2 linked regions of the Pararoseomonas sp. SCSIO 73927 genome follow. The protein of the gene in region 1 interacts with the protein of each later gene in a pairwise test. Links are inferred from orthologs where the notes say so. Each region holds a gene or a part of one and is shown in the gene's direction. Other genes may lie near its edges.

The links.
Region 2: the proteins of VQH23_RS17855 (region 1) and ndk interact in binary tests that used the Escherichia coli proteins (3 or more experiments, as listed by UniProt). The link is inferred for Pararoseomonas sp. SCSIO 73927 from one-to-one orthologs.

The regions. Positions count from the first base shown.
Region 1 is NZ_CP146232.1:3,788,587-3,797,467, forward strand. What follows is about bases 1,001-3,923. They hold VQH23_RS17855 (5-formyltetrahydrofolate cyclo-ligase), read left to right. Parts: upstream 1,001-2,117; coding sequence 2,118-2,729; downstream 2,730-3,923. Other genes in these bases: VQH23_RS17835 (hypothetical protein), read right to left, coding at 1,001-1,167; VQH23_RS17840 (hypothetical protein), read left to right, coding at 1,166-1,489; VQH23_RS17845 (cell division protein ZapA), read left to right, coding at 1,562-1,891; VQH23_RS17860 (TIGR00282 family metallophosphoesterase), read left to right, coding at 2,726-3,547; VQH23_RS17865 (mechanosensitive ion channel domain-containing protein), read left to right, coding at 3,844-3,923. Also shown: VQH23_RS17830 (class I fructose-bisphosphate aldolase), read right to left, coding at 1-479; more of VQH23_RS17835, read right to left, coding at 619-1,000; more of VQH23_RS17865, read left to right, coding at 3,924-6,423; alternative ribosome rescue aminoacyl-tRNA hydrolase ArfB, read right to left, coding at 6,457-6,885; VQH23_RS17875 (MSMEG_1061 family FMN-dependent PPOX-type flavoprotein), read right to left, coding at 6,904-7,533; VQH23_RS17880 (YebC/PmpR family DNA-binding transcriptional regulator), read left to right, coding at 7,847-8,596; crossover junction endodeoxyribonuclease RuvC, read left to right, coding at 8,632-8,881. UniProt on the Escherichia coli protein: Involved in the removal of 5-formyltetrahydrofolate.
Region 2 is NZ_CP146232.1:2,130,159-2,138,833, reverse strand. What follows is about bases 2,794-5,510. They hold ndk (nucleoside-diphosphate kinase), read left to right. Parts: upstream 2,794-3,799; coding sequence 3,800-4,222; downstream 4,223-5,510. Other genes in these bases: VQH23_RS10090 (PAS domain-containing protein), read right to left, coding at 5,446-5,510; VQH23_RS10095 (response regulator), read right to left, coding at 4,474-5,436; nhaA (Na+/H+ antiporter NhaA), read left to right, coding at 2,794-3,698. In the rest of the region: VQH23_RS10115 (DinB family protein), read right to left, coding at 1-460; VQH23_RS10110 (ABC-F family ATP-binding cassette domain-containing protein), read right to left, coding at 483-2,366; more of nhaA, read left to right, coding at 2,505-2,793; more of VQH23_RS10090, read right to left, coding at 5,511-7,896; VQH23_RS10085 (tripartite tricarboxylate transporter permease), read right to left, coding at 8,290-8,675. UniProt on the Escherichia coli protein: Major role in the synthesis of nucleoside triphosphates other than ATP. The ATP gamma phosphate is transferred to the NDP beta phosphate via a ping-pong mechanism, using a phosphorylated active-site intermediate.

The DNA.
Region 1 (8,881 bases):
TTGGCCTCCTCCGCCAGCTCGCGCAGCTCCTCCATCATCTCGAACTGGTACTCGCTGCCCGGATAGATGGTGAAGCCGATGGCGGAGCAGCCCAGGCGCAGCGCGTCCGCCACCGTGCCGGTGACGGCCTGGTCCTTGGTGGTGGAGAGGGAGTTGCTGCTGTTGACCTTCAGGATCGTGGGGATGGCGCCGGCATAGGTGGCGGCGCCGGCCTCGATCATGCCGAGCGGGGCGGCGTAGGCGTTCAGCCCGGCCTCGATCGCCAGTTCGAAGTGGTAGCGCGGGTCGTAGGCGGCGGGGTTGGGAGCGAAGGAGCGTGCGGGGCCGTGCTCGAAGCCCTGGTCCACGGGCAGGATGACCATGCGGCCGGTGCCGCCGAGCCTTCCCTCCATCAGGATGCGGGCGAGGTTGGTCTTGGTGCCGGGGTTGTCGCTCTCGTACCAGCCGAGGATTTCGCGGACTTGTGGGGTGAGCTGCATGGGGCGTTCCTCCTCTGCCGGGCCGTGGGCGGGGCCGGAGTAAGCCGCAGGGCGCGGACCTTGTCACGGGCCGGGGGTTACGGGCCGGGGGGAGGGCGCCGCGGGGAGGAGGCGGGTTCCGGCCCTTGCCAGGGGCGGGTCAGGGATCCGGCACCCCGGCGCCAAGATGACGGGCGAGCAGGGCGCGGCCGCCGGGGCGGCGCAGGTCGAGGCGCGCGAGGTCCAGCGCCTCCGGGGCCTGGCGCCAGAGGGTGGCGCCCACCTCCTGCGCCGCGGCGTGCAGGGCGGGGAAGGACGGGTGGGACGGGTCCAGGATCAGCAGGCGCCAGCCCTGGCGCAGGGCGTCCAGCGCGAGGCCGGGGGCGCTGCCGCAGTCCAGCGCCGCCAGGTAGGAGGCATCGGGATGGGCGGTGGCGGCGCGGGCGACCATGGCGGCCACCACGGCCGCGCCGGGCCAGGCCGCGGCCCCGGGGGCGGAGAGGAGGAGCACGCCGCCGGCAGGGGCCAGGGCGAGGGCGGCGGCCGCCTCGTCGGCGGAATGGAAGCGGATGGCGGGCGGGGGCGCGGTTGACCCCCTTGCGAGGGGACCGGTAAAGCCATCACGCTGACGTGTCAGGCCGGCCTGCGGCGGGTCGTTCGTGAGGCTTGGCCCGCCGTCCGGTGCGGGTGCGGAGGTTGGGAGCGGCATGTCGGACAGCCTGGCAGAGGCGGCCGCACGGTTGGAAGCGGCGGTGGAGCGGCTGGCGCGGGCGGCGGCCTCGGTGCCGCGTGGCCAGCCTGCCCCGGCGGGCGTGCCGGTCGAGGAGGTGGCGGCGCTCTCCGCACGGCTGGAGGCGACGATCGCCCGGCTGCGCGCGGCGCTGCCCGAGGGTTCCGCCGTCCTCTCCGACGAGGGCCTGGGCGAAGGCCTCGGCGAGGAGGGGATGGGTGACGAGGCCGGGTTCGACGAGGCCGGGCTGTCGGAGGAGGAGGGCGGCAGAAGCGGTCCCTCCGGCCCGAATCTCGGGTAGCGGGCGTGGCCGGGCGGTTCGGGCCCGGCGGTTTTTCGCAGGCGATTCTGGATGGCGTTGGAGGGCTAGGCTTTGGGACAGGTGACGGTTCGCGTCGGCGGCTACAGCCATCCCGTATCCTGCGAGGACGGGCAGGAGGCGCATCTCGTCGCCCTGGCGGCGGAGGTGGACCGCCGCGTCTCCTCCGTGCGGACCATGGGCGGGTCCTACGGCGAGCCGAGGCTGCTGCTGCTCGCCTCCCTCCTGCTGGCGGACGAGGTGCACGACCTGAAGGTGGAGCTCGCCCAGGCGCGGGCGGGGATGCTGCCGCCGGCGGCGCCGACGGACCCGCGGCTGGCGGAGCGGCTGGCGCGGGTGGCGGAGCGGATCGAGGGAATCGCCTCCGACCTTGGAAAGGGCTGAGGCCGGCCTGGTGCCGGGGCTCTGGCGCCGGGGCTCTGGCACTGGGGGGTCTGGCGGAAGGGCGGGCGCGGCACTAGATAGGTCCGGCGGGGCTGCCTTTCGCGCCAGGCACATCATCCCCTGGGCCAATAAGCACCCTCCGGGAGCTGGCTCTGTCCGGGCCCTGGTCCGGATACCTGGCGCCCACCTGCGTTAGCAGGCCTTGGAGGACGAATCGCCAGCGGTCATGGCGGCTCCGCACCTTTCCCCTTCCGGTACCGGCGACGGCGCCGCCCTCCGCGCGGCGAAGATCGTGGCGCGCGAGGAGGCCCAGGCCCGGCGCGCGCGCGCCGAGGCGGCGGGCACCGGCCCGGCCCTGGCCGCCCATGTGCTGCGGGACGCGCCGCCGCCGGCGGGCGCCGTGGTGGCAGGGTTCTGGCCCATGGGGCACGAGATCGACGTCCGGCCGCTGCTGCGGGCGCTGGAGGGGCGGGCGCACCGGCTCTGCCTGCCGCGCACTCCGAAGCGCGGCTTGCCGCTGGATTTCCGGGCCTTTGCCTTCGGCGACCCCATGGCGAAGGGGCCTTTCGGGACCCTGCAACCGGGAGAGGACGCGCCGGCCCTGGTGCCGGACTGGCTCATCGTGCCGCTGCTGGCCTTCGACCGGGCGGGGCGGCGGCTTGGCTATGGTGGCGGCTACTACGACCGGACGCTCGTGGCCCTGCCGGGCGCGGGGACGCTCGGGGTGGCCTTCGCCTGCCAGGAGATGGACAGCGTGCCCTGCGGGCCGCATGACGCGCCGCTGGACGCGGTAGCGACGGAGCTTGGCGTGATGCGGTTCGGGGTTTCGGCGGGTTGAGGATCCTCTTTCTGGGCGACGTGGTCGGGCGCGCGGGGCGGGACGCGGTGGTGTCGCGCCTGCCGGGGCTGCGGCGGGACCTGCTGGCCGACCTCGTGGTGCTGAACGCCGAGAACGCCTCCCACGGCTTCGGTCTGGCGCCGGACATGGCGCGGGCCTTCCTGGAGGCCGGCGCCGACGTGCTGACGCTCGGCAACCACGCCTGGGACCGTAAGGAGATCGTGCCCTACATCGAGGGCGAGGCGCGGCTGATCCGGCCGATGAACTACCCGCCCGGCACGCCCGGGCGCGGGGCGACGGTGGTGGAGGTGCCGGGCCGCGGCCGGGCGCTGGTGATGCAGGTGATGGGGCGGCTGTTCATGGAGCCGCTGGACGACCCTTTCCGCGCGGCGCAGGCGGAGTTGGTGCGCCATACGATGGGGGCGAACGGCTCCGTCCAGGCGGTGGTGGTGGACATCCACGCGGAGGCGACGAGCGAGAAGCTCGGCTTCGGGCACTCCTTCGACGGGCGGGTCAGCCTCATCTGCGGCACCCACACCCATGTGCCGACCGCCGACCACCAGGTGCTGGAGGGCGGCACCGGCTATGTGAGCGATGCCGGGATGTGCGGCGATTACGACAGCGTGATCGGCATGGGGAAGGCCGGGGCCTCCATCCGCTTCTGGCGCAAGGTGCCGAGCGAGCGGCTGGCGCCGGCGGAGGGCGAGGCGACGCTCTGCGGCGTGCTGGCGGAGACGGACGACGCGACGGGGCTGGCCGTCCGGATCGGGCCGGTGCGGCTGGGCGGGCGGCTCTCCCAGATCATGCCAGGATTCTGAGCGCGGGTTCTGGGCGCGGGCTCTGGGCGCGGGCTCCCGGCGCGCCGGAGACTCCTCTTCCGCCTTCGCAACTGCAACCAAGAGCCCCCTTCGGCCGCTTTTCCGCCGAGTGCGCCCCGCGGCCCATCTGCCGGCGGAAGGTGTCTGCCGTGCCGGACCATGCTTGCGCCCACGGGGCGGGGCGGGGCGGCCGGACGTGACGTGTGCGGGGGCCTGCGGCCCTCGTCCGCCCCTGGGTTTCGGCCCGACGCGCCTCAAAGGGCGCGGCCTGAACGACCCCTGGAGAATTCCACGGAATGCAGAAGCTTCTCCTTGCCCTGAACCCCTTTGCTCGGCCGAATTCCCCCGGCGGTGATCAGGTCAGCGGGCGCCTCCGGGGGCGCCGGGGAGGTGTCCTGCTGGTCATGGTCGCGGCGCTGGCGCTCCTCGCCGGGGCCGCCCGGGCGCAGCCGGGCGTGGCCATGGGCGGGGTGACGGCCGGGGGGATGGAGGCGCTGACGCCGGAGCAGGCGCGCAACGCGCTGAGCATCCTCGGCGACGACGCCCGCCGGCAGCAGGTGTTGGACGCGCTGCGCGCCGTGGCAGGCGTAGTGCCGGGCGGAGCGGGCGCGCCAGCCCCCGCTGCGGGGGTGGCCGCCCCGGGTACCACGGCAGCGGCACCGGCAAACTCGGCACCGGTAGCTCCAGCACCGGCAGTTCCCGCGGCGGCAGCGGCCCCGGCGGGGGACAAGGTTTCTCTGACCTCCGACAGCCTGCTGGCGGAGATCATCGCCGCCCTCTCCAGCTGGCTCTCCGCCCTGTCCGGCCATCTGGCGGCGGTGGGGGCCACGGTCTCCAGCCTGCCGCTGGCCTGGATGTGGCTGGTGCGGACGGCCAGCAACCCCTTCGCGCAGTCGGCCATCCTCGATGTTGCCTGGCGGCTGGCGGTGGTGCTGGCCCTGGCCTGGGGTGCCCGCTGGGTGCTGCGGCGCGCGATGCGCCGGCCGCTGGCCGCGCTGGAGCGGCGCGCGGTGGACAAGGCGGTGGCGCGGCGCACCGTGGCCTCCGCTACTGACGCGCCGCGCGTGGCGAGCCAGGCGGAGCTGCGGCTGATGCAGCGGGCGCCGCTGGCCGGGATCAAGCTGGTGCTGGAGCTGGTCCCGATCGGCGTCTTCGCGCTGGTGGGGAACCTGCTGCTGGCCACGCCGCTGGGCGACGGGGGCGTGACGCCGCTGATCATCATCGCGGCGGTGAACGCCTTCGTGATCCAGCACGTGATCATGGCGGCGGGCTGCGCCGTCTTCTCGCCGAGGTCGCGCTTCCTGCGGCTGTTCCGCATGTCCGACGAGACGGCGGCCTATGCCGAGGTGTGGCTGGGGCGTGTGACGGGGATCGCCATCTACGGCATGGCGGCGCTGGAGATCGCGCGCATCCTCGGGCTCTACCCCGCGGCCTACGAATCCGCCGCCAAGCTGGTGGTGCTGCTGAATCACCTGCTGCTGATCGTGGTGGTGCTGCAGTGCCGCCGCGGCATCGCGGCGCTGATCGACGCGCCGCCGGGGGCCGCTGGCGGGCTGGCGCTGGCGCGGCGCTGGCTGGCGCGGGTGTGGCACATCGTCGCGATCTTCCTGCTGCTCGCCCTCTGGTTCGTGTGGGCGCTGCGGATCGAGAACGGCTACGGGCTGCTGCTGCGCTATGTCGGCGCCACCGTCGCGGTGCTGGTGGTGGCGCGGCTGGTGGCGGTGACGGTGCTCGGGCTGCTGGACCGCGCGTTCCGGATCAAAGCGGAGACGGCGCAGCGGCTGCCGCTGCTGGAGGGGCGGGCGAACCGCTACGTGCCGCTGCTCCGGCGCGGTATCTCCGCCGCGATCGGCGCCGTGACCGTGCTCGCCCTGCTGCAGGTCTGGGGCGTGGACGTGATGGAATCATTCCGCGAGGGAGGGCTGGGGCAGCGCGTGGCAGCCTCCGCGCTCATCCTGGCCGTCGCGGGGGTGCTGGCGGTGGTGATCTGGGAGGGGGTGAACGCCTGGATCGACCGCAAGATCGTGGAGATGTCGGAGCGTGGGGAGCGCGCGCGATCGGCCCGGCTGCGCACGCTGCTGCCGCTGCTGCACACCACACTGCTGGTGCTGATCGTGGCGATCGTGGGCTTCACCGCGCTCTCGCAGCTCGGGGTGAACATCGCGCCGCTGCTGGCGGGGGCGGGCATCCTCGGCGTGGCGGTCGGCTTCGGGTCCCAGAAGCTGGTGCAGGACGTGATCACCGGCATTTTCCTGCTGCTGGAGAACACGATGCAGGTGGGGGACTGGGTGACGGTCTCCGGCTTGTCGGGCTCGGTGGAGAACCTTTCCATCCGCACCATCCGGCTGCGCGCCGGGGACGGATCGGTGCACGTGATCCCGTTCAGCTCCGTTACCACCGTGACGAACACGAACAAGGGCCGGGGCAATGCCGCGGTCTCCGTGACCGTCGCCTTCTCCGAGGATCCGGACCGGGTGGGGCGCGTGCTGAAGGAGATCGGGGCGGGGATGCGCGAGGATCCGGCCTTCAAGGACAGCATCCTCGACGACTTCTCGCTCTGGGGCGTGGACAAGGTGGATGGCGCGACCTTCACCGTGCTGGGGCAGATGCCCTGCACGGACACCGGGCGCTGGGGCGTGCAGCGCGAGTTCAACCGTCGCATCAAGGGGCGCTTCGAGGAGCTGGGGATCGCCATCGCGGTGCCGGCCCAGAGCGTGATCCTCTCGCGGTTCGCACGGACGCCCGCCGAGGCGGAGGCGGTGCTGCCTGGGAAGGAAGAGAGGCGACGGGAGGAGAGGCAGCCGGAGCCGGCGGGCCAGGCGGCCGGAGCGAGGAAGGATTCGCCGCCGCCCGCGGCGCTGGGCAACACGCAGTAGGTTGTTGTCCCGGGGGTTTATCCGTCCCGCGGGTTATTCGTCCCGGATGCGCCCGCGGTCGCGCTTGATGCCGGCCCGCGCCCCCTTCTCGGCCAGGCGGCGCTCCTGGCTGCCGCGCGTGGGGCGGGTGGGGCGGCGGACCGGTGGGGGAGGGGCCGAGGCCTCCCGCAGCAGGGCCTCCAGCCGGGCGCGGGCGGCCTCGCGGTTCCGATCCTGCGTCCGGTGCTCCCGCGAGACGAGGAGAAGGACGCCCTCCTCATTCATGCGGCGGCCGGCGAGGGCGCGGAGATTCGCCATGACGCGCTCGCTCAGCCCGGGGATGCGGGCGGTGTGCAGGCGGAGCTGCACGGCGGTGGCCACCTTGTTCACGTTCTGCCCGCCGGGGCCGGAGGCGGCGATGAAGCTCTCCTCCAGCGCCGCCTCGGGGACCGTCAGGCTCCGGGAGATGCGGAGGTCGGGCACGGTGTCAGCGGTGGCGGTTCAGTAGAGGTTGTCGGCGCAGTAGGGGGCGGTCTCGTTGTCGTAGACCTTCTGGTCGTAGGCGCCCTTCGTGTGCTCGGCGATCATCTCGCCGCCGGTGGGGGCGCCCGCCGGCTTCTCCCGCCCGGCCCAGAGTTCCGCGCGCAGCAGGGCGCGGGGGCACTGCATGAAGACCTCGGTGACGGAGACGACGAGGACGGTGGGCGGCACCGCGCGGCCCATGGCGAGGCGCCCGCGCAGCTCGGGATCGGTGCTGATGCGGGCGGTGCCGTGGACGCGCAGCGTCTCCCCCATGCCGGGAACGAGGAAGAGGAGGGCGACGCGGGGGTCGTCCAGCACGTCGCGCAGCGCGTCGATGCGGTTGTTGCCGCGGCGGTCGGGCAGGACGAGGGTCTTCTCGTCCAGGAGGGCGACGAAGCCCGGTGCGTCGCCGCGCGGGGTGGCGTGGGGGCCGCGGTTGCCGACGGTGGAGAGGACGAGGAAGGGGGAGGCGGCGATGAAGGCGGCGCTCTTGCCCTCGATCCGGTCGGTGGCCTTGGCGAGCACCACGGGCCGGGGGGCGTCGTAGAGGGTGGCGAGCGCCTCGTGCGAGGTGACGTCGAAGGGGTGGGCGGCGGGGTTTGCGTCCATGGGAACCTCGGCACGAGGGGCGGTGGCGGCTGCGGGTGCCTCTCAGGGTGAAGCGCGTCCGGGCGGCGGGGGCAAGCGCCATCTGGGGCGCCGGGGCGCTGCCACGGGGAGCGCGGGGCGCTGCCTTCCCCCGCGCGGGGCGCTGCCCCGGGTGGCGCGGGGCGGCGGCGGCGGTGTAGGATAGGGGTTCCCAGCCCCGCCGCGCGGGCCGTCCCCACCTGCCCGGGGGCCTGGCCCCGGCGGGCCGGCGCGCGGCACCCGGCTTCCTTCCGGGCCGGCGCGCCGCCGCCCGAGAAAGAACAGGACGCCAGGCATGGCCGGCCATTCGCACGCCAAGAACATCGCCCACCGCAAGGCCGCGCAGAGCGCCAAGCGCGCCCAGGCCTGGGGCAAGCTGATCCGCGAGGTCACCGTCTCCGCCAAGCAGGGGCTGCCGGACCCGGCGCACAACCCGCGCCTGCGGGCGGCGGTGAAGGCGGCGCTGGTGGCCAACATGCCGCGGGACACGGTGGAGCGCGCCATCAAGCGCGTGGCCCAGGGCGCCGACACCGAGAACTACGACGAGGTGCGCTACGAGGGCTATGGGCCCGGCGGCGTGGCCGTGATCGTGGAGGCGCTGACGGACAACCGGAACCGCACCGCCTCCGACCTGCGCTCCATCTTCTCCAAGAACGGGGGGGCGCTGGGGGAGAGCAATTCGGTGGCCTTCCAGTTCGAGCGGGAGGGGGTGGTGCGCTACCCGCCCTCTGCCGGGGATGCGGATTCGGTGCTGGAGGCGGCGATCGAGGCCGGCGCGCAGGACGTGGAGACGGACGAGGACGGGCACGCGATCCGCACCGCCATCGCGGACCTGTTCGAGGTGCGGGACGCGCTGGAGGCGAAGCTGGGCCCGGCGGAGAGCGCGAAGCTGGAGTGGCGCCCGAACGCCAGCGTGCCGCTGGACGAGGAGGCCGCGCGCGGGGTGCTGAAGATGGTGGACGCGCTGGACGACCACGACGACGTGCAGAACGTCTACGCCAATTTCGACGTGCCGGACGAGATCCTGGAGAAGCTGACGGCTTGACCCCGCCCGATCGTGCAGCGGCGGAGCCGCGGAACGTGAATCGGGCGGGCGGCGTCGGGTCTGTCAGGATCCTCGGGCTGGACCCCGGGCTTCAGCACACGGGCTGGGGGCTGGTGGAGAGCAGCGGGTCCCGCCTGCGGCACCTGGGCGACGGGGTGGTGAGCACGAAGGCGGACCTGCCGCTGGCGGACCGGCTCTGCGCCATCCACCGGGCGCTGACGGCGCTGGTGGAGGAGATGCGGCCGGACGAGGCGGCGGTGGAGCACACCTACGTCAACAAGAACC
Region 2 (8,675 bases), 1.7 Mb from region 1 along the record:
CGCTGAGCATGGCGTGTGCCTGGCCGCGATGGTGGATGTCGTGCTGGAACAGGTGCAGCAGCAGCCGGTCCATCCGCTCGTGCTGGACCCGGCTGCCGCGGTGCACGGCCACGATCCGTGCCAGCCCCGCCGCGTCCAGCGCCTCGGCGATCGCGATCAGCCGCGCATCCACCGCCGCCTGCGCCGCCTTCAGCGCGGCCACGGTGGCGCAGGGCTCCGGGTCCGCCCAGGCGGCCGGCCCCAGCGTGCCGCCCTCCATCGCGTCCACGTAGAAGCGGTCGATGACCAGGATGTGGTTCAGCGTCGCCCGCAGGCTCGGGAAGAAGCCGGTTCGCGGCGCCACGAACTCCGCCTGCGACAGTCCCTCGCAGGCCGTCAGCAGGCGGTGGTTGGCCCAGGCGTTGTTTCGGGCCATGGCGCGATAGGGCAGGGCAGCATGGTGCAGAGACGGGGCGTCCATGCGCCCAGCCTGCCATGCCGGGTCAGGCGGCTTCCAGCTTCTCGCTCAACTCCAGCCACTCCTCCTCCAGCTTCGCCACCGTGGCGGCGATGGCGGCGCGGCGGGTATTGGCCCAGGCGATGTCGGAGGGCTTGAAGCGGGCATAGGTCCCGGTGTCGGAGAGCTTCCTCTCCAGCAGCCCGTCCTCCAGGCGCAGCTTCTCCATTCGCGCCTCGATCTCCTTCACCCGCTCCCGGATCGGGGCCAGGGCGGCGCGTGCCGCCGCCCGGCTCGCGGCGGTGGGCTTGGCCGGCGCGGCGGGGTCGCCCTTGGCGGCCCGCGCCTCGCGCCGGTCGTCCCGCGCGCGGTTCGCCAGCCAGGCCCGGTAGTCGTTCAGGTCTCCGTCGAAGGGCGAGACCTTGCCGTCTGCCACCAGCCAGAGCCGGTCGGCCGCCAGCTCCACCATGTGCGGGTCGTGGGTGATCAGCACCACGGCGCCCTTGTAGTCCGCCAGGGCCCGGACCATCGCCTCGCGCGCGTCGATGTCCAGGTGGTTCGTCGGCTCGTCCAGGATCAGCAGCTGCGGTGCGTCCCGCGTGGTGATGGCCAGCATTAGCCGCGCCTTCTCCCCGCCCGAGCAGTTGCGGATGAGGGTGGTGGCCCGGTCCTCGTCCAGCCCGAAGCGCGCCAGCTGGGACCGCGCCTGCGTCACCGTCGCCTGCGGTGGCATCGCCGCCTGCATGTGGGACAGCGGCGTGCCCTCCGGGTCCAGCGCCTCCGCCTGGTGCTGGTCGAAGTAGCCGATCTTCAGCCGCTGGGTGCGCTTCACCTCGCCGGAGCGCGCCTCCAGCTTCCCGGCGATGAGCTTCGCGAGAGTGGACTTGCCGTTGCCGTTGGCGCCGAGCAGCGCGATCCGGTCATCCTGGTCCAGCCGCAGCCCAAGGCCGGAGAGGATGGTGCGGTTCCCGTAGCCCACGCTCGCGTCGTACATCGTCAGGATCGGCGGCGGCACCTCCGGCGGGTCCGGGAACTCGAACCGCGTGGACCCGTCCTCCGCCACCTCGATCACCGGCGGCAGCTTCTCGATCGCCTTCAGACGGGACTGAGCCTGCCGCGCCTTCGTCGCCTTGGCGCGGAACCGGTCCACGAAGGCCTGCATGTGCGCGCGCTGGGCCAGCACCTTCTCGTTCAGCGCGGCCTGCTGCGCCATCCGCTCCCCGCGGATCCGCACGAACTCCGAGTACCCGCCGGGGTAGGTGGTGATCTTGCCCCGGTCCAGGTGCGCGATGCTGTCCACGCACTCGTCCAGCACCTCCCGGTCGTGGGAGATGATGATGGCCGCACCCGGGAAGCGGCGGAGCCACCCCTCCAGCCAGATCGTGGCCTCCAGGTCCAGGTGGTTCGTCGGCTCGTCCAGCAGCAGCAGGTCCGGCTCCAGGGACAGCGCGCAGGCCAGCGCCACGCGCATCCGCCAGCCGCCGGAGAACTCGCGCACGGTGCGCTGCTGCGCCTCCGCGTCGAACCCCAGCCCCGCGAGAACGGTGGCCGCCCGCGCCGGCGCCGCATCGGCCCCGATCGCGATCAACCGCTCCTGCACCTCCGCCAGCCGGGTGGGATCGCCGTTCTCCATCTCGTGCAGCAGTTCGGACCGCTCCGTGTCCGCCGCCAGCACCGTCTCCAGCAGCGACACCTCCGTCCCCGGCTGCTCCTGCGCCACATGCGCCATGCGGGCGCGGGCGGCGATCCGCACCTCACCGCCATCGGGCTGCAAGGTGCCGGTCACCACCCGGAACAGGGTGGATTTCCCCGTCCCGTTCCGCCCCACCAGCCCCAGCTTGCGCCCGGGGTCCAGCTGCAGGTTCGCGCCGTCGAGAAGGGTGCGCCCGGCCATGCGGATGGTCAGGTCGCGAAGGGCAAGCACCGTCATGCCCGGCTTCTACCGCGCCGCCCCCGGCAACGGAACGCTGATGATGCGCCGCATCATTTCAGGAGGAACCCTGGAATGTTCCTTCCCCCCGCCGCCGCCCGTGCTAGGGGCCATCCCCCGCCACGAAACGGAGTCCCGATGGTCCAGGCCGCCCACCACGATACCCGGCCCAGCGCCCTGCGCCGCTTCCTCGAAGGGCAGTCCTCCGCCGGGCTGGTGCTGATGGGGGCCGCCGCCCTCGCCCTGGTCATCGCGAACACCCCGCTCAACACCGCCTACCAGGGCGTGCTGCACGCCTATCTCGGCCCCCTCTCGGTCGAGCACTGGATCAATGATGGCCTGATGGCGGTCTTCTTCCTGCTCGTCGGCCTGGAGATCAAACGCGAAGCCCTGGACGGCCAGCTCTCCACCTGGCCCCGCCGCGCCCTGCCCGGCATCGCCGCGGCCGGCGGCATGGCCGTGCCCGCCCTGGTCTTCCTCGCCTTCAACCCCGGGGAATCCGCCCATGGCTGGGCCATCCCGGCCGCCACGGACATCGCCTTCGCGCTCGGCGTCATCTCGCTCCTCGGCAAGCGCGTCCCGGCGTCGCTCCGCGTCTTCCTCGCGGCGCTCGCCATCATCGACGACCTCGGCGCCGTGGTGATCATCGCGCTGTTCTACACCTCCGGCCTCTCCCTGCCGGACCTGGCCGGGGCGGCCTTGGTGCTCGCCCTGCTCTTCGGCCTCAACCGCATGGGCGTCCTGCGCCTGTGGCCCTACCTCCTCCTCGGCCTCGTCCTCTGGGTCCTCGTGCTCCGCTCCGGCGTCCACGCCACCCTCGCCGGCGTCTTCCTGGCGCTGGCCATCCCGCTGCGGGCCACCCCGGCCGCCCCCGACCACGAAGCCGCCAGCCCCCTCCACCAGGTGGAGCACGCCCTCCATCTCCCCGTCGGGTTCCTCATCGTGCCGATCTTCGGCCTGGCGAACGCCGGCGTGCCCTTCCTGGGTCTGCCCGCCGAGGCCTTCGCCGCCCCCGTCACCCTCGGCGTCGGCCTCGGCCTCCTCGTCGGGAAGGCCGTCGGCGTCTTCGGCGCCGCCATGCTCACCATCCGGCTCGGCCTCGCCGACCTCCCCGCCTATGCCAGCCGCACCCAGCTCTTCGGCACCGCCCTGCTCTGCGGCATCGGCTTCACCATGAGCCTCTTCATCACCCTTCTCGCCTTCCCGGGGGATCCGCTCCTCCAGTCAGAGGCGAAGATCGGCATCCTCGCCGGGTCCCTCGTCTCCGGCCTGCTGGGCTACGCCCTGCTCCGCGTGGCCCCGGGCGACTGGCCGGGCAGCCCCTCCCGCTAGGGCCGCCCGGTTACGTTTTGGCGCCCCCGCCGCCGTCCCCCTTGCCGAACGGCCCCGGCACGGCTACCCGGCCCCCGACTCGAAACAAGGAATCCGCCGCCATGGCCACCGAGCGCACCTTCTCCATCCTCAAGCCCGACGCGACCCGCCGGAACCTCACCGGCAAGATCAACGCCGTGTTCGAGGAGAAGGGCCTCCGCATCGTCGCCCAGAAGCGCATCCTGATGAGCCAGCACATGGCCGAGACCTTCTACGGCGTCCACAAGGAGCGCCCCTTCTTCAAGGACCTCGTCTCCTTCATGACCTCCGGCCCCGTGGTCGTGCAGGTGCTCGAGGGTGAGAACGCCGTGCTCGCCCACCGCGAGATCATGGGCGCCACCAACCCCGCCAACGCGGCCGAGGGCACGATCCGCAAGCTCTTCGCCGAGAGCATCGAGGCGAACTCCGTCCACGGCTCCGACAGCGCCGAGAACGCAGCGACCGAGATCGCCTTCTTCTTCGCCGGCTCCGAGATCGTCGGCTGAGACGGAACCAGGGGGCTCCGCCCCCTGGCCCCCCGCCAAGGGCCTGAGGCCCTTGGATCCCCATCGGGCTGCCGCCGAGCCTTCCTGACACGAGGTTTCTGCTCAGCGGGACTAGTCCTGCCCTTACAGTCGCCTCGGGTCGTGGACCCGAGGCGCACTATCAGCCGGGTAATTCCGAAGCCTAGAAAAAGATGATGGTGAGGGGTCCGGGGAGAGGCAGAATTACTTCTTCCTCTCCCCGGGACATCCCGTCAGCCGGCGCCCATCCCAGCCCGCCGCACCGCCTCCAGAAGCCCCGCCGCATCGTAGGGCTTCCGCAGCAGCAGCGCGTCGTCCGGCGCGTTCTCCGGCGCCCCGTCCTGCCCCGTGGCAAAGACGATCCCGACTCCTGGCCGCAGGGCGCGCGCCTGTCGGGCAAAGGCGTCACCTAACGTGCCGGGCAGGCCAAGGTCGGTGACGATCACCCCCACCTCCGCCTCGCGCAGCCGGGCCAGGGCCTCCTCCGCGCTCCCGGCCTCCGCCACCTCGTGCCCGGCGGTGCGCAGCATCTCCGCCGTGCTGGCGCGGATCAGCGGGTCGTCCTCCACCAGCAGCACGCGCGCCGGGGCGGCGGGCCCGGATGCGGCTCCCCGCACGGCGCCCGCCAGCACCTGGCGCAGCTTCCGCGCCATCGCTTCCCGCGTGTAGGGCTTGGAGAGAAGTTCCACTCCCTCGTCCAACCGGCCGCCATGGACAATGGAGTTCTCCGTGTAGCCGGAGGTGAAGAGCACCGCGAGGCCGGGCAGGCGTTCCCGCGCGCGCCGGGCGAGCTCCGTGCTCTTCATCGGCCCGGGCATCACCACATCGGTGAAGAGGAGATCGATGGGAACGCCGCTCTCCACCACGCTCAGCGCGCTGGCGGCGTCCCGCGCCTTCAGCACGCGGTAGCCGAGCTCGGTCAGCAGCTCCACCACGGTGGCGCGCACGGCGTCGTCGTCCTCGGCCACCAGCACCGTCTCGGTGCCGCCCGTCACGGGGCCGCCCTCGACGGAGACGACCACGTCCTCCGCCTTCCGCGCGCGGGGCAGGTAGAGCTTGACCGTCGTGCCCTGCCCGACCTCGGAGTAGATCTTCACGTGGCCGCCGGACTGCTTGACGAAGCCGTAGACCATGGAGAGGCCGAGGCCGGAGCCCTTCCCCTCCGCCTTGGTGGAGAAGAAGGGCTCGAAGACCATCTCCTGCACCTAGGGCGGCATGCCGCAGCCCGTGTCCGTCACGGCCAGCATGACGTACTGGCCGGGGTTCACCTCCGGGTGGGCGCGGGCATAGGCGTCGTCGATGAAGGCGTTGCCCACCTCGATCGTCAGCCGCCCCGTCCCGTCCATCGCGTCCCGCGCGTTGATGGCCAGGTTTAGCATGGCGTTCTCGATCTGCGCGGGATCGATCAGCGTGTTCCACAGCCCGCCGGAGACGACCGTCTCGATCTCCACCGCCTCTCCGATGGAGCGGCGCAGCAGGTCCTCCATCCCCGCCAGCAGGCGGCCGATGTTCACCACCTTCGGCTCCAGCGCCTGGCGCCGCCCGAAGGCCAGCAGCTGCGCCGCCAGCTTCGCCCCGCGCGTGACCCCCGCCATGGCGTTGGAGAGCCGCCGCTCCGCCTTCTCGTTCCCCGCCACGTCCCGCGTGAGGAGCTGGAGGTTGCCGGAGACGACCTGGAGCAGGTTGTTGAAGTCGTGCGCGACGCCGCCGGTGAGCTTGCCGATGGACTCCATCTTCTGGGCCTGGGCCAGCGCGGCCTCGGCCTGCCGCCGCTCCGCGATCTCGGTGACGACGCGGGCCTCCAGCGTCTCGTTCAGCTGGCGCAGCTGCTCCTCCGCGCGGCGGCGGTGGCGGATGTCGCGCTGGGCGGACTGGTAGAGGCGGGCGTTGTCGATCGCGATGGCGGCCTGGCCGGCGATGCCGCGCAGCAGCGCCTCGTGCTCCGGCTTGAAGCGCGCCGTCTCCGGGTGGCCGAAGAAGAGCCCGCCCAGCACCTCGCCGGAGCGCGAGGTGACGGGCACCGCCAGGTAGCTCCGCACGGGCAGGTGCCCCGGCGGCATTCCGCCATAGGGCACCGTTCTGCCATAGCGCGGGTCGGCCATGATGTCGTCCGAGCGGATGACACCCTCGCCCTTGAAGGTGGGCTGGAACACCGCCGTGGCCCGCGGCATGGGAAAGCTCTCGAAAGCCGAGCGCGGCACGCCGGAGAGGGCGTAGAGCATGTAGCTGCCGCCCTTGTCGTCCAGCACGTTGTAGAAGAACGCGCCGAACTTGGCGCCGGAGAGCTCCACCCCCGCATCCGTCACCATCTGCACCACGCGGTCCAGGTCCAGCTCGGCCGCGATGGCGGCGCCGGTGGCGTTCAGCACCTCCGGCACGCGCTTCTCCCGGCGCAGCGCGTCCTCCGCCTCCTGCATCTCGGTGATGTCCACGTTCACGCCGATCAGGCCGAGGAAGCCGCCATCGGGCGTGAAGCGCGGCTGCGCCTCCGTCCGGAGCGTGCGCCAGGCGCCATCATGCCGGCGGAAGCGGGTGATGGCCGTGAAGCCGGTCCGGTCGCGAAGCGAGAGGTCGTGCGCGGCGCGGAAGGCGGCGCGGTCCTCGGGGTGCACCATCTCGAACCAGTCGAACCCGGCCACCGCCTCCTCCGGCAGGCCCCAGAAGATGCGGTGCGCGCGGTTGAGATAGGCGAACGTCCCGTCCGGCCCGCTCATCCACAGCTTCACCGGCGCGCTGTCCGCCACCAGCCGGAAGCGGCCCTCGCTCTCGCGCAGCGCGTCCTCCGCGCGCTTCGTCTCCGTCACGTCGTGGCCCTGGACGAAGACGCCGGTCACGGCACCCTCCTCCAGAATCGGCTGGAAGATGAAGTCGATGAACCGCTCTTCCGGCTCCCCGCCTACGCTTTGCACCAGCCGCACGGGATACCCGCGGCCAACAAAGGGCTCCCGGCTCTCCCGCACCCGGTCCAGCAGCTCCACGAAGCCCTGCCCCACCACCTCCGGCAGCGCCTCGGCCACGGGCAGCCCCAGCACCTCGCGCCCGCCGACCAGCCCCTGATAGGCGGCGTTGGTCATGGCGAAGCGGTGCTCCGGCCCCTCCAGCACGGCCATGAAGCCCGGCGCCTGTTCGAACAGGCTCTCCAGCCAGCGCCGCTCCTCCTCCAGCGCGGAGTTCGCCTGCTGCACCGCCTCGGCCCGGCGGATCACGTCGCTCTCGATCCCGGCCGCCGGGCCCGCCACCCCGATCCGGCGCGCCATCTCCCGCAGCCGGTGCAGCTCGGTCACGTCCACCGTGTGCTGCAGGACGAAGGCAACCGCCCCATCCGGCCCGCGCAGCGGCGAGTGGGTAGCGCTCCAGAACCGCTGGTCCATCCCCCCGCCATCGGGCCGGGAGATGTCGTACCGGATCAGCGGCAGGTGGTCCCGCTCTCCCAGCCGCGTCGCCCGGTCCAGCGAGGCCCGCAGCAGGCGATGGCCCTCCGAGCCGGGATCGCTCGGGAAGGCCTCGAACATGTTCTGCCCGAGAAGCGACTCCCGGGTCCGCATGGTCACGCCGAGATAGGCCTCGTTCATGGCGACGATGACGAGACCCGGATCAAGCAGGACGTAAGGGTTGGGCGAGGCGCCGAACAGGGCCTCGAAATCAACCGGGATCAAGCGTCACCGCCGGGCCGACCGGCGCTCTCGGGAGGGAGTGAGGGCAAGGCAGCAACCAGGATGAGGACCGGGCCGATATAGGTCACCCCCCGCGCCTCCGCCACCAGCGGGCTCCATCGGATCTGTCCGGAACCAGGGGGCGCTGCCCCCTGGAACCCCCGCCAAGGGCCTGAGGCCCCTGGACCCCCGTCTGGCTGCCGCCACGCCGTCCTGCGACGGGGTCTCCGCGTGACGGGCCCCTTCCTGCCCTTGCAGTCGCCTCGGGTCATCGACCCGAGGCGCACCGTCAACCGAGAGAGACCAGCTACTAGAAGAAGAAGATGATGGTGAGGGGTCCGGGGAGAGGAAGAATTCCTTCTTCCTCTCCCTGGCCACGGACCGGACGCGGCAGGATCAGCCCGCCCGACGTGCCCGCCAAACGCCCCAGAGCCGCGGCCCGAGCAGCGCGAGCGCGGCGAGGACGAGGATGAAGAGGGAGATCGGCCGGGTGAGGAAGGTGGACCAGTCCCCCTGGCTGATCGTCAGCGCCTGCCGCAGGTTCTGCTCCGCCATCGGCCCGAGGATCATCCCGATCACCACCGGCGCGGTGGGGAAGTCGAAGCGCCGCATGAACATGGCGATGATCCCGATCCCGTAGAGCAGGACGAGGTCAATGACCGAGTTGCTGATCCCGTAGGTGCCGATCGTCGCGAAGACGAGGATGCCCGCGTAGAGCTGCGGCGTCGGGATCTTCAGGATGCGCGCCCAGAGGCCGACGAGCGGCAGGTTCAGCACCACCA